Regions from separate parts of the Lentzea sp. NPDC051208 genome, predicted to be linked through region 3. Evidence: riboswitches for the same ligand, from Rfam matches in the RefSeq annotation. Region 3 holds a riboswitch; each other region holds the start of a gene.
What was found. Region 3 has a riboswitch for cobalamin ahead of AB0M48_RS41900 (ribonucleoside-diphosphate reductase subunit alpha). Riboswitches for the same ligand answer to the same signal wherever they lie in the genome.
Positions count from the first base shown of each region.

Region 1: linked by a shared signal. The riboswitch ahead of AB0M48_RS33605 (iron ABC transporter permease) and the one ahead of AB0M48_RS41900 (ribonucleoside-diphosphate reductase subunit alpha) in region 3 are both predicted to bind cobalamin.
Region 2: linked by a shared signal. The riboswitch ahead of cobN (cobaltochelatase subunit CobN) and the one ahead of AB0M48_RS41900 (ribonucleoside-diphosphate reductase subunit alpha) in region 3 are both predicted to bind cobalamin.

Region 1 covers NZ_JBFBAW010000016.1:155,834-160,406, forward strand. Annotated here, with positions in the region: gene AB0M48_RS33595 (ABC transporter substrate-binding protein) at 1-70, opposite strand, end outside; gene AB0M48_RS33600 (ABC transporter ATP-binding protein) at 67-807, opposite strand; gene AB0M48_RS33605 (iron ABC transporter permease) at 807-1,829, opposite strand; cobalamin riboswitch at 1,862-2,005, opposite strand; gene AB0M48_RS33610 (YciI family protein) at 2,087-2,506, shown strand; gene AB0M48_RS33615 (3-isopropylmalate dehydrogenase) at 2,576-3,613, opposite strand; gene AB0M48_RS33620 (S8 family serine peptidase) at 3,908-4,573, opposite strand, start outside.
Region 2 covers NZ_JBFBAW010000002.1:404,799-409,371, reverse strand. Annotated here, with positions in the region: gene AB0M48_RS06270 (precorrin-2 C(20)-methyltransferase) at 1-271, opposite strand, end outside; gene AB0M48_RS06265 (precorrin-8X methylmutase) at 268-888, opposite strand; gene AB0M48_RS06260 (hypothetical protein) at 885-1,961, opposite strand; cobalamin riboswitch at 1,970-2,105, shown strand; gene cobN (cobaltochelatase subunit CobN) at 2,140-4,573, shown strand, end outside.
Region 3 covers NZ_JBFBAW010000029.1:65,388-69,960, forward strand. Annotated here, with positions in the region: gene AB0M48_RS41900 (ribonucleoside-diphosphate reductase subunit alpha) at 1-1,404, opposite strand, end outside; cobalamin riboswitch at 1,511-1,723, opposite strand; gene AB0M48_RS41905 (LysE family transporter) at 1,921-2,469, opposite strand; gene AB0M48_RS41910 (LysR family transcriptional regulator ArgP) at 2,569-3,426, shown strand; gene AB0M48_RS41915 (SDR family oxidoreductase) at 3,576-4,304, shown strand; gene AB0M48_RS41920 (DUF998 domain-containing protein) at 4,385-4,573, shown strand, end outside.

The DNA of each region.
Region 1 (4,573 bases), on a different contig from region 3:
AGGTGTCCTGGGCGACCGTGGCACCGCAGCCGGAGACCAGCAGCAGCACGGCGCAGACGACGGTTCTCAAGGGGTGACCTCCTGGTCGAACAGGAGCTGTGGAACTCCCGTTGTGGGGTGGGCGACCACGTGTGCGGTGACGTGGAAGACCTTGGCGATCAGTTCGGGCACCAGCACTTCGGCCGGTGTGCCGGACGCGACCACCCGGCCCTCGTCGAGGACGTACAGGCGGTCGCAGTAGGACGCGGCGAGGTTCAGGTCGTGCAGGACCGCGAGCACGGTGACGCCCAGCCCGCGTGCGAGACCCAGAACGTCGAGCTGGTGGCGGATGTCGAGGTGGTTCGTCGGCTCGTCCAGCACGAGGACGCGCGGTTCCTGGGCGAGCGCGCGGGCGATGAGCACGCGCTGGCGTTCGCCGCCGGAGAGGCTGAGGAAGCTCCGTGAGGCGAGATGCGAGACGTTCACCGTTGCCAGCGCTTCGGACACGACCCGTGCGTCGCGGGCGGGATCGCGGTCGTGCGGCAGGCGGCCCATCTCCACGACCTCGGCGACCGTGAAGTCGAACTCGACCTGCGACTCCTGCGTGAGCGCGGCGAGGTCACGGGCGACGCCGTGTCGCTTGTGGACGTTCTCTCCGTCGAGCAGGACGGTGCCCGCGTCCGGCTTCAACGACCGGTACACGCAGCGCAACGTCGTGGACTTGCCGCTGCCGTTGGGGCCGACGATGCCGACGACCTCGCCGGAGGCGTGCAGCGTGATGCCGGAGACGATGTCCCGGACGGTGACGCCGGTGAGCTCGACCCGCATCAGCGGCCTCCGAAGACGTAGGACCTGCGGCGCATTAAAAAGATGAAGCACGGCACACCGAGTGCGGCCGTGATGACGCCGAGCGGCAGTTCCTCGGGCGCCGCGAGCATCCGCGCGGCCACGTCGACCCAGACCAGGAACGAGGCTCCGGCCAACGGTGCGAGAGCGAGCACCTTGCGGTGATCGGCGCCCACGACCATGCGCGTCAGGTGCGGCAGCATCAGCCCTACGAACCCGACGGCCCCGCTGACCGCCACCAGCACGCCGGTCATGGCCGCGGTGACGATGAACAGGTGCGTGCGGAACCGGTTCACCGCCACGCCGAGCGTGGTCGCGGTCTCATCGCCCATCGCCATCGCGTTGAGCTGGCGCGCCTTGGTCGACAGGTAGACGATGCCGGCCGCGGTCACCACGGCGGCGACGGGCAGCGACTGCCAGTTCGCGCCGCCGAGGCTGCCGAGCAACCAGAACATCGCGGCCCGCGCCGCCTCACCGCGCGGTGCCTGGAACACCAGCAGCATCGCCACGGCGGAGAACCCGTACGCCAGCGCCGTTCCGGTCAGCACCAGCCGCAACGGTGTGAGCCCTCGGCTCGTGCGTGCGGTGATGTAGACCAGTGCGGTGGCGCCGAGACCGGTCAGGAACGCCCCCACCGACAGCGCGTAGACGCCGAGACCGGACAGGACGCCGAGCGTCGCCACGGCCGTCGCGCCCACGCTCGCGCCCGACGAGATGCCGAGCACGTACGGGTCGGCGAGCGCGTTGCGGACCATCGCCTGGATCGCCACGCCGACCGTGCTCAGACCCGCGCCCACGACCGCGGCCAGCAGGACGCGGGGAAGCCGGATGTTCCAGACGATGTGGTACTGCCCGGCGAGGTCGGCGGGGATCGTGCCGCCGGTCAGCGCCGCCCACAGCAGTTCGAGCGTGAGGCCGAACGGAACGGAGACGGGGCCGAGCGCGACACCAGCGACGAGGCTGACGGCGAGCACGCCGACGAGCACGCTGATCTTGGAGATCACTTGGTCCTTCCCGCAGTCCACGGCGGAATCGGAGACACAGGCCGGCCGTGTGCGGGTGTTCGGGCTCGTCCTCACGAGGAGGCCTACCGTTGCGGGTCAGCGCCGGACTTCGACCGGTCTTCCCCCACGCACGACTGAGCCGACCCTACCTGCGAAAACAGAAAGTTCGGAAATTCTTCGGGTGTGATGTCGATCCAGTGCGGGGCCCGTTCGACCTCGGGATGTCAGAACGCGGAACACGAGCAGGGAGACACACCGTGAAGTACATGCTGATCATGCGTGCCACCGACGAGGCCTACGCGAACATGGGCGACTTCGACTTCGACAAGATGCTGGAGACGGTCGGCGCGTTCAACGAGGAACTGATCCGCGCCGGTGTCCTGCTGGCCGCGGAAGGCCTCTCCGAGGCGTCCGAGGGCGTCGTCGTCGACTACTCCGCCGAACCGCCGGTCGTCACGGACGGCCCGTACGGCGAGACCAAGGAGCTGTTCAACGGCTTCTACCTGCTCAACGTCTCCTCGAAGGAAGAGGCTGTCGAGTGGGCCAAGCGCATGCCGATGACGGGCGCCGGGTTCAAGACCGAGATCCGCCGGGTGCCGTCCATCGACGAGTTCCCGCAGGACAACGAGTGGATCCAGAAGGAACGCGCGTGGCGTGAGGCCAACGGCCAGCTCTGACCAGCGCACGGAAACGCCGAAGCCCCGGCCGGAACATCCCGGCCGGGGCTTCAAAACGTCTGGCAGAACTCAGCCCGTGCGCACGTTCGACGACACGAGAGCCGCGAGCCTGTCACCGATCGCGTAGGTCTGACCCGGCGACTGGTGATCACGCGTGGCCAGATCGAACGCCACGGAGGCCTCGATCCGGCGTGCCGACTCGTGCTCGCCGAGGTGGTCGAGCAGCAGCGCGACCGACAGCACGGCGGCCGTCGGGTCGGCGATGCCCTGGCCCGCGATGTCCGGTGCCGAACCGTGCACCGGCTCGAACATCGACGGGTTGCGACGGGTCACGTCCATGTTTCCCGACGCGGCCAGGCCGATGCCACCCGTGACGGCGGCGGCGAGGTCGGTCAGGATGTCGCCGAACAGGTTGTCGGTGACGATCACGTCGTAACGGCCCGGGTCGGTGACCATGTGAATGGTCGCCGCGTCCACGTGCTGGTAGGCCACGGTGACGTCCGGGTGCTGCAACGAGACCTCCTCCACGACGCGCGACCACAACGAGCCGGCGTGCGTGAGGACGTTCGTCTTGTGCACCAAGGTCAGGTGCCGGCGCTGCCGGTTCGAGGCACGCGCGAAAGCGTCCCTGACCACGCGCTCGACGCCGAACGAGGTGTTCAGCGAGACCTCGGTGGCGATCTCGTGCGGCGTGTCCTTGCGGAGCAGGCCGCCGTTGCCCGCGTACGGGCCCTCGGTGCCCTCGCGCACCACCACCATGTCGATCTCCGGCGGGTCCGCGAGCGGGCTGCGGACACCGGGGTAGAGACGAGCCGGGCGGAGGTTCACGTGGTGGTCGAGTTCGAAGCGCAGCCTCAGAAGCAGGCCCCGCTCCAGAATTCCGCTCGGCACCGACGGGTCGCCCACCGCGCCGAGCAGGATCGCGTCGTGCTGGCGAAGCTCCCCCAGCACCGACTCGGGCAACAACTCTCCCGTGGCGTGCCAGCGCGCCGCGCCGAGGTCGTAGCGAGTGATCTCGGCCGCCGGAACGACCTCACCGAGGACCTTCAGGGCCTCAGCGATGACCTCGGGCCCGATCCCGTCTCCTGGGATCACTGCGAGCCGCATCCACACACCTCCCAGGTGTCAGTCCCCAATTGGTGGGACTACTTTCCTTCGCGAAAGGCTACCGGCATCGCGGGTGCCCGCCGCATGCCGGACACCCCATCGGGGTGTTATCTCCCGTACTGCGGGACACCCACACGGCCCATATCCCACTTTCGAGTGTCACTCGACCGCAGTACTGCTGTCCCGTCAAGGGGTGACGCCCCCATCGCACCCCGCGTTCACCCAACGCACGCGGGGCCCTTTCGTACCGACATGCAGTACGAAAGGGCCCCGCGTGCGGTTGGACGAGTGGCGTCAGTAGGCGCCTCGGCCGGTGGAGCGCACCAGGACGACCGACGCGCGGTCGCCGTTGGCGTTGTGGTGGTTGAGCACCAGCAGACCGTCGGACTTGTCGGCCTTCAGCGAGGCCTCGTCCTTGTTGACGACGAGCGCGGTGCCCGGCTTCGCGAGGTACGAGAGCGCCGCGTCGCCGCCGCCCTGCGCCCACAGGCCCGGCTTGAGCGGGTCGAAGGACAGGTTGCGGTCGATCACGTCGATCAGCTTGTTCGCGTTGCCCGGCGCCGGGTAGTAGCCGCCGGTGCCCACGACGTACGAGATGCGGGCCGTGTCCTTCGACGCGTCGATGCCCAGTGCGCTCAGCAGCACCGGCAGGACGACGACGTTGGTGTCCTGGACGTTCGCGTCGACGTCGCCGAACAGGCCGTTCACGCCCTGGATGTCGACGGTCTCGCCCGTCTTCAGGTCCACGGTGGACGCGACCAGCAGGTCGGTGTCGGTCAGGCGGGTGGCGAACACCTCGAAGTCCGCCGTGCCGTCACCGTTGGTGTCGATGTCGACGAACGGAATGGTGTTCTTGCCCAGGTTGTACCAGTTGCCCCAGGTGGCGACACCGAACGCGAGCAGCGCCTCCTCGGGCTTGCCTTGCGCCTTGGCCAGCGGGGCCGTGGAGGCCGCGCCGAC
Region 2 (4,573 bases), on a different contig from region 3:
CAGCGGCCTCCTCGTAGAAGGCGTCGATCTCGCCCTGGTAGTCGTCCGTGTCCTCGGTCGTGACCGGGTAGACGAGCTGTTCCAGGATCTGCGGATTCGGATCGTCCTGGCCGCGGAAGTACGGCGCCGCGATGGTCTTGGCGACCGACTTGCCGTGCCGGGCGCTGTGGAACGCCACCACGTCGGCCTCGCTGATGAGTCGCGCGGCCTTGACCGTCACGAGTTCCGGGTCGCCCGGACCCAGGCCGACGCCGTAGAGCTTGCCCGTCATTCTTCCTCGCTCGCGATCGCGTTGATGGCCGCCGCCGTCATGGCACTGCCGCCGCGCCGGCCGCGCACCACGAGGTGCTCCAGATCCGTTGCGGCCAAAGCTTCCTTGGACTCCGCCGCCCCGATGAACCCGACCGGGATGCCCAGGACCGCGGCGGGTCGCGGTGCACCGGCGGCGATCAGGTCGAGGAGGTGGAACAACGCGGTGGGGGCGTTGCCGATCGCGATCACCGCGCCGTCGAACCGGTCCGCGAGCAGCTCCAGGGCCGCGGCGCTGCGCGTGTTGCCGATGGTCTTCGCCAGCTCCGGCGTGCGCGGATCCTGCAGGTAGCACAGGACTTCGTTGTCCGCGGGCAGGCGGCGGCGGGTCACGCCGGACGCGACCATGTTGGCGTCGCACAGGATCGGCGCGCCCGCCCGCAACGCGGCGCGGGCGTCGCGCACGACGTTCGGGGAGAACGCGACGTCGTCCGGCAGGTCGGTCATGCCGCACGCGTGGATCATGCGGACGACGACTTGCGCGACGTCGCCGGGGAACCTGGTGAGGTCCGACTCCGCGCGAATGGTGGCGAAGGACTGGCGGTAGATCTCCGCCCCGTCCTTGATGTACTGCGTCACCTGATCTCCTCGTAGCCGTCGCCGGTCGCGACGAACTCGATCACATCGCCGGCGGGACGACCGCACCGGCGGGCACAGCCGGACCAATGCACCGCGCCGGGCCTGTCGGACCTGCTCCCTAGAATTGAAATCGGGGGTACCCGGCCTGGCGCGTGTGTGTGGTGCGACGCATCGGCCTGTGCGGGCGCATGCGTCTGTGCGGGCGCATCGACCCAAGCGTGCACATCGGCCCGCACGTCGGAGAGCGACTTCGCGCAGCCGGGACGGCCGGTGCAGGCGCTGACGCCGTGCCAGGGGGAGGCGGGGTCGGTGATCAGCCCGGTGACGTCGGTGCCGGCGGGCACGACCAGGCTGCGCCACGGGGTCAGGCGGAGGGGGACGCCGGGGAGCTGCCGGGCGTCGAGCCGGCCCAGCGGAACTCCCGGGGTCAACGGTGAAGGTGCGACAGGAGTCACAACCGGCGTGAAGCGAGGGGCGTCGGTGGCGCCGAAGTGTGCGGTGATCTTTCGCACACCGCCGTCCACTTCGGACAGGCGCCAGGCGGGTCCGCGCATCGACTGGAACAGGCGGGCGGCGGTCACGACGGCGTCGACCGGGTCGGACACGCGGATACCTGTATCGGTACCGGCGAGCAGGAGCACGTCTCCGACGAGGCCGAGGTCGCCACCCAGTCCGCTCACCGAAGCGCCGACCGTGACCAGGAAACGCCCTGGTAGCGAGGCCAGCTCGGGGTCCGCGCACAGGGCCGCGTCCAGCGCGTCGACCAGGGCCTGGTTGTCGTCCAGGGGCGCCGCGATGATGTTGCGGATGCGCTCGTGCGACCAGGAGGGCAGCAGGCCCGCCGCACGCATCCGCTCGCCCAGCTCCACCCCGTCCGCGAGCCCCCTGATCTGGAGGTTCGCCCGCGAGGTCAGCTCGATCGAGCCGGTGCCGAGTTCGGCGGCTGCAAGACGGACGGCATCCCACTGAGCAGCGGAAAGAGTGCCTCCGGGCACCCGGATGCGCGCCAGCCCGCCGTCGGCCGCGGCGTGCAGCTCGACGGCGCCGGGGCAGGCGTCCGGGTGACTACGCATAGGTCGGACTGTAACCCGCCGGTTAGGGTGAGCCCGAACGACGAAGCGCAGGAGGAAGCCGGTGTGAATCCGGCGCGGTCCCGCCACTGTGACCAGCGAACACCGCTGGGAGTCAGGAACTCCGCTTCGCCAGTCACCCGCACTTTGGGGCGAGGACCCCACGAGGGATGGAGCCTGCGTGATCCTGCTGCTGTCGACCTCCGACACCGACCTGCTGTCGGCGCGTGCGAGCGGAGCCGAGTACCGGCTCGGCAACCCCGCCCGGCTCACCGTCGACGACCTGCCCGCGCTGGTCGACGACGTCGACCTCGTCCTCGTGCGCATCCTCGGCGGCCGCCGGATGTGGGAGGAAGGCCTCGACTGGCTGCTGGCGGGCGGGCTGCCCGTCGTGGTGCTCGGCGGTGAGCAGCAGCCCGACGCGGCGCTGATGGAGCTGTCCACGGTGCCCGGCGGTGTGTGTGCCGAGGCGCACCTCTACCTCGCGCACGGTGGTCCGGCGAACCTCACCGAGCTGCACAAGTTCCTGTCCGACACCGTGCTGCTGACCGGCCACGGCTTCGAGGCCCCTGCCGCCACCCCCTCGTGGGGTGTGCTGGAACGGGAGACGCGGCCGGAGGAAGGCCCGACGGTCGCGGTGCTCTACTACCGCGCGCACCACGTCGCCGGGAACACGGCGTTCGTGCACGCCCTGTGCGACGCGATCGAGGCAAAGGGCGGCAGGCCGCTGCCGGTCTACTGCTCCTCGCTGCGCACCGCCGAACCCGAGCTGCTCGACACGCTGCGCCAGGCCGACGCGCTGGTCGTGACGGTGCTCGCGGCCGGCGGCACGAACCCCGCCAAGGCGTCCGCCGGTGGTGACGACGAAGCGTGGGACGTCGGTGCGCTGGCCGCGCTCGACGTGCCGATCCTGCAGGGCCTGTGCCTCACGTCGAGCCGCGAGTCCTGGGACTCCAACGACGACGGACTGTCTCCTTTGGACACCGCGACCCAGGTCGCGATCCCCGAGTTCGACGGCCGGATCATCACGGTCCCGTTCTCCTTCAAGGAGATCGACGCCGACGGCCTCACCGTCTACGTCGCCGACCCGGAACGGGCGCTGCGCGTCGCGGGCATCGCGGTGCGGCACGGCCGCCTGCGCCACATCCCGGTCGCGGACCGCAAGGTCGTCGTGATGCTGTCGGCGTACCCGACGAAGCACTCCCGCATCGGCAACGCGGTCGGGCTCGACACGCCCGCGTCGACCGTCCGGCTGCTGAAGGCCATGCAGGAGCACGGTTACGACATCGGTGACGAGCTGCCGGGCGTGCAGGAGCTCGACGGCGACAAGCTGATCCACGCGCTGATCGCCGCCGGTGGCCAGGACGCCGACTGGCTGACGCAGGAGCAGTTCGAGAGCAACCCGATCCGCATCGCCGCGGCCGACTACCGCGAGTTCCACGAGACGCTGCCCGACGAGTTCCGCGAGTCGATGCGCGAGCACTGGGGCGAGGCGCCGGGCTCGTTGTTCGTCGACTTCTCGAAGTCGAAGGACGGCGAGATCGTGCTGGCCGCGCTGCGGTCCGGCAACGTCGCGGTGATCGTCCAGCCGCCGCGCGGGTTCGGCGAGAACCCGATCGCGATCTACCACGACCCCGACCTGCCGCCGTCGCACCACTACCTGGCGGCGTACCGGTGGATCGAGTCGAACTTCGGCGCCGACGCCGTCGTGCACGTCGGCAAGCACGGCAACCTGGAGTGGTTGCCGGGCAAGACGGTCGGCATGTCGGCGTCCTGCGGCACGGACGCGGCGCTCGGCGACCTGCCGCTGATCTACCCGTTCCTCGTCAACGACCCAGGCGAGGGCACGCAGGCCAAGCGGCGCGCGCACGCCACGCTGGTCGACCACCTCGTGCCGCCGATGGCCCGCGCCGACAGCTACGGCGACATCGCGCGCCTGGAGCAGTTGCTCGACGAGTACGGGAACATCTCCGCGATGGACCCGGCCAAGGTGCCGGCGATCCGCGCGCAGATCTGGACGCTGATCAAGGCCGCGAAGCTCGACCACGACCTGGGACTCGACGACCGGCCCCACGACGCGGAGTTCGACGAGTTCATCCTGCACGTCGACGGCTGGCTGTGCGAGGTCAAGGACGTCCAGATCCGCGACGGCCTGCACGTCCTGGGCGAGGCGCCGACGGGTTCGGTCCGCGTCAACCTCGTGCTGGCGATGTTGCAGGCACGGCAGATGTGGGGCGGTCAGGTCGCCGCGCTGCCCGGTCTGCGCGAGGCACTCGGCCTCAACACCACGGGCCGTGAAGACGTCGACGCCGTGGAGGAACAGGCTCGCGTGCTCGTCCAGGCGATGGAGGACGCGGGCTGGGACCGTTCCGCCGCGGCGGGTCTGCACGAGTCCGAGGACGTGCGGAAGATCCTGGAGTTCGCGGCGGACGAGGTCGTGCCCCGGCTCGCGCGCACCACGGACGAGATGACGAACGTCCTGCACGCGCTGGACGGTGGCTACATCCCGGCCGGCCCGTCCGGTTCTCCGTTGCGCGGCCTGGTGAACGTGCTGCCGACCGGCCGCAACTTCTACTCGGTCGACCCGAAGGCCATCCCGTCGCGCCTGGCGTGGG
Region 3 (4,573 bases):
CATGCGCACCGCCGTGCGCACGGTCTTTTCGAGCCGAGAGTGGTCGATGCCGTTCTCTGTCACGTGCCGGGCGAGGTTCACCGACCCGAGGTTGCAGACCGCGACCTCGTCTGCCGCGGTGTTCAGGGTGATCTCGGTGCACAGATTGGACGAGTGCACGACACCGCTGTGCTGCTGCGGCGAACGCAGGTTGCACGGGTCCTTGAACGTGATCCACGGGTGACCGGTCTCGAACAGCATGGTCAGCATGCGCCGCCACAGGTCGACGGCCTGCACACGGCGGAAGACCTTGATCTCGCCGTTGTCGGCCATCTCCTCGTACGCGCGGTACTTCTCGGCGAACTCGCTGCCGAACGCGTCGTGCAGGTCCGGCACCTCGTCGGGGGAGAACAGCGTCCACCGCCCGTTCGCGCGCACGCGGCGGATGAACTCGTCCGGCACCCAGTTCGCGGTGTTCATGTCGTGCGTGCGGCGGCGCTCGTCGCCGGTGTTCTTGCGCAGGTCGAGGAACTCCTCGACGTCGATGTGCCAGGTCTCCAGGTAGGCGCAGACAGCGCCCTTGCGGCGCCCGCCCTGATTCACCGCGACCGCGGTGTCGTTGGCCACCTTGAGGAACGGCACGACACCTTGGGACTTGCCGTTGGTGCCCTTGATGTGCGCGCCGATGCCGCGCACCGGGGTCCAGTCGTTGCCGAGACCGCCGGCGAACTTGGACAGCAGCGCGTTGTTGCTGATGCCGTGGAAGATGGCGGCGAGGTCGTCGTCCACAGTGGTGAGGAAGCACGACGAGAGCTGCGGGCGCGTGGTGCCCGAGTTGAACAGGGTCGGCGTCGAGCACATGAAGTCGAAGCTCGACAGCAGCTCGTAGAACTCGATCGCGCGGGCGTTCCTGTCGTCCTCTTCGAGGGCGAGGCCCATCGAGACGCGCATGAAGAACGCCTGCGGCAGCTCGTAGCGGCGGTCGTCGTGGTGCAGGAAGTAGCGGTCGTAGAGCGTCTGCATGCCCAGGAACTGGAAGTTCAGGTCGCGGGAGGCGTCGAGTGCGGCGCCGAGCCTGGCCAGGTCGAAGTCGGCCAGGCGCGGGTCGAGCTGGCCGAGCTCGATGCCGTGGCGCACGAAGTCCGCGAAGTACGACGGGTAGCGCTCGGTCATCTCGGCGTGGGACAAGGGGATTCCGCAGGCATCGGCGCGGAGCTTGTCCAGCAGCAGCCGGGCGCTGACGTAGGAGTAGTCCGGGTCGTGCTCGACCATCGTGCGGGCGGCCATGATCGGCGCGAGCGCGAGCTCTGCGTCGGTGATGCCGTCGTAGAGGGTGCGCTTGGTCTCGGCCAGAACCGCCTCGGCGGACGCGTTGGGCAGGCCGGCGCAAGCTTCGTTGATGACCACTGAAAGGCGGTCGGGCACGCTCTCTCCTCCGAGATCGGCCCGGGGGAACGCGTGCGCGCGCCAGCGGTCGACACCACTGGTGCACACAGTCGCCCTCCCTCGGGGCACCGTGTCGTGCGCGCAGGCTTGCGCGCACACCAATGGCAGGTCTTCGGACTCGTGGGCGTACCTCTGGCGCCTACCGGCCGTCGCTTCCCAGGTCTCGCGACCCAGTGCTTCGTTGACGGCTTTCGTTCCCACTCACCGCTGCGGGGCAGTCCCGGATTCCCACCGGGTTCCCTCTTGCCTCACCGGCCCGGTTGAGTCGGGTCGGTGAACCACTGGCGCGGCAGATACTACATGTGGGGGTGGTGTCTGGATCACCACCCAACATGCGCGTGTCGTGGGCTAGGGTCGGGAACGTGGGTGATCTGCGGCCTCGGGTCGTCATCGGTGCTCTGGTCAGCGCGGGCCTCGCTTCGGCGTCCCTTTTCGCCGGCGCGTCGGCGCCCGTGACGAGCGGTGTCCTGGCCGTCGCGGCGGTGCTGGTGATGATCACGACCCGGCGATCAGGGTCGCCCCGAGAGTGATCATCACGGCGGCGATCAGGCCGTCCAGCACCCGCCACGCGCGGGGCTTCGCGAACAACGGGCTGAGCAGCCGCGCGCCGAACCCGAGCGCGACGAACCAGGTGATGCTCGCCGTCACGGCGCCGACCCCGAAGAGCCACCGTCCGGCCGCGATCGAGCCGAGCAGCAGCAGCGTGTCGAGGTAGACGTGCGGGTTGAGCCACGTCAGCGCGAGCGCCGTCAGCACGGGCCGGCTGTTCGTCTCGGTTCCCGCGTTCAGCGCCGAAGGCCTGAACGCCCTGCATGCCGCCAGAAACCCGTACCCCAGCAGGAAGATCCCGCCCACGACCGCCGCGACCGTGATCGCCTGCGGGAACTTCTTCACGATCACGCCGAACCCGGCGACGCCCACCGCGACCAGAATCGCGTCCGAGAGGGCGCACACGGCGACGACCTTCGCCACCGCGTGCCGCCGAAGTCCTTGGCGCAGCACGAAAGCGTTCTGCGCGCCGATCGCGACGATCAGGGTCATCATGGTGCCGAAGCCGAGCAGCAGGTCAGTCACAGGTTCCACGGTATTCACGCCGTCTTGATGAGACCAGCTAAAGATTGTTAAGTACCATTAGCAGCTGTGATGGATCTCGACCTGGTGCGCACGCTGCTCGCGGTCGTCGACGCGGGCACGTTCGACGCGGCCGCCGCAGCGCTGCACGTCACGCCTTCCGCTGTCTCGCAACGCATCAAGGCCCTGGAGCAACGAACGGGCCGCGTGCTGCTGGTGCGGGCGCGCCCGGTGCGGCTGACGCCGTCGGGCGAGGTGATCGTCCGCTACGGTCGGCAACTGCTCGCCCTCGACCAGGACCTCGACGCGGCGCTCGGGGAGGACGCGGTCGTGCGGGTGCCGATCGCGGTGAACGCCGACTCGCTCGCCACGTGGTTCCTGCCCGCCCTGCAACGGGTGCCGCCCGACCTGCGGATCTCGTTCGACCTGCACCGCGAGGACCAGGACCACACGACGGCGTTGCTGCGGCAGGGGCTGGTGATGGCGGCGGTGACGTCCTCACGTGAGCCGGTGGCGGGTTGCTCGGTGACCAAGCTGGGCGAGATCCGTTATGCGGCGATGGCCACCCAGTCCTTTGTGGAGCGCCACGAGGACGGCCCGCCGAAGTCGTGGCTGCCGGACGCGCCGGTCGTCGTGTTCGACCGCAACGACGACCTGCAGGACCGTTTCGTGCGCACGCTCACCCGCGGCCGTGGCGCCTCTGACCACCGCCACTACGTGCCGTCGTCCGAGGTGTACGTGGGGGCGATCGTGGCCGGCCTCGGCTGGGGAATGGTGCCGCCGCAACAACTCCAGGACGGCCTCGTCGACCTCGTGCCGGGCCGCACCATCTCCGTGCCGCTGTACTGGCAGCAGTGGAAGCTCGACTCGCCGGCGCTGACGGCGGTGGCGGAGGCGGTCGCGGCCGAGGCGGGCGTCGCGCTGAACTAGGCGCTGGTGGGCCGCGCTGAAAGCTCGCCGCTGAGGCCGGTCCGTCCGTTGCAGGCCACCTCCGGCCACGCCGCCACGAACCGCACGCGGGGAACCCCGCGCGAACTCCCGGCGCGGACACTAGCCTCGGCACCATGACCGGCGAGCCGATGAACCTCAACGGGAAGACCGCAGTCATCTACGGCGGTGCGGGCAGCGTGGGCGGCGCGATCGCCGCCGCGTTCACCGAAGCGGGCGCCAGTGTGCACCTGGCCGGCCGCACGGAGGCGACGCTCAAGGCCAGGGCCGCCGAGCTCGGCGCCGAGTACGCCGTGGTCGACGCGCTCGACGAGCAGGCGGTGGACCGGCACGCCGCCGCGTTCGAGCGGATCGACATCTCCGTCAACGTCACCACCGACAACGACGTCCAGGGCACGCCGATGGTCGAGATGAGCGTCGAGGACTACCTCAGCCCCGTCGTGTCGGCGGTCCGGTCGAAGTTCCTCACGTCGAGGGCGGCGGCCCGGCACATGATCAGGCAGCGCTCCGGCGTCATCCTGTTCTTCGGCGGCACCGGTGAGCCGTCGGCGCACCGCAAGTGGCGGCTCGGCGGTCTGCTCGCGGCGTTCGACGCGGTGGAGTCGATGCGGCGTCAGCTCGCGGCCGAGCTCGGCCCGAACGGCGTGCGGGTGGTGACCCTGCAGACCGGCGGCATCCCCGAGTCGGTTCCGCTGGAACATCGGGCGCCGATCGAGGAGGACATCGTCGGCGACACGCTGCTCGGGCGGGCGGCGACGCTCGACGACGTCGGGCGGGCTGCTGTGTTCGCGGCCTCGGACTGGGGGCGCACGATCACGGGCGCGCAGGTCAACATCACGTGCGGCAGCGTCTTCGGCTGATCCTGTCGGGATCCTGGGTACAACCTGTCGGGTTCCTGAACTCAGGAACCCGGCGCGTTCACCCGGACGTTGTCCGTCATGTGCTCATACCTCGCCTGGCCGCCATCGGCGGTGCGCTCGCCGTCGTCGCGACGATCACCATGGTCGGTCTGCTGGACCTGACCGTCGGCTCCCTGCGCCGCACGATCAGCGAGTACGCGCTGGGCGACTACCGCCCGGTCTTCGACGTCGCCGTGGTGCTGCTGGCCGCCGGGTCGCTCGCGATCCTC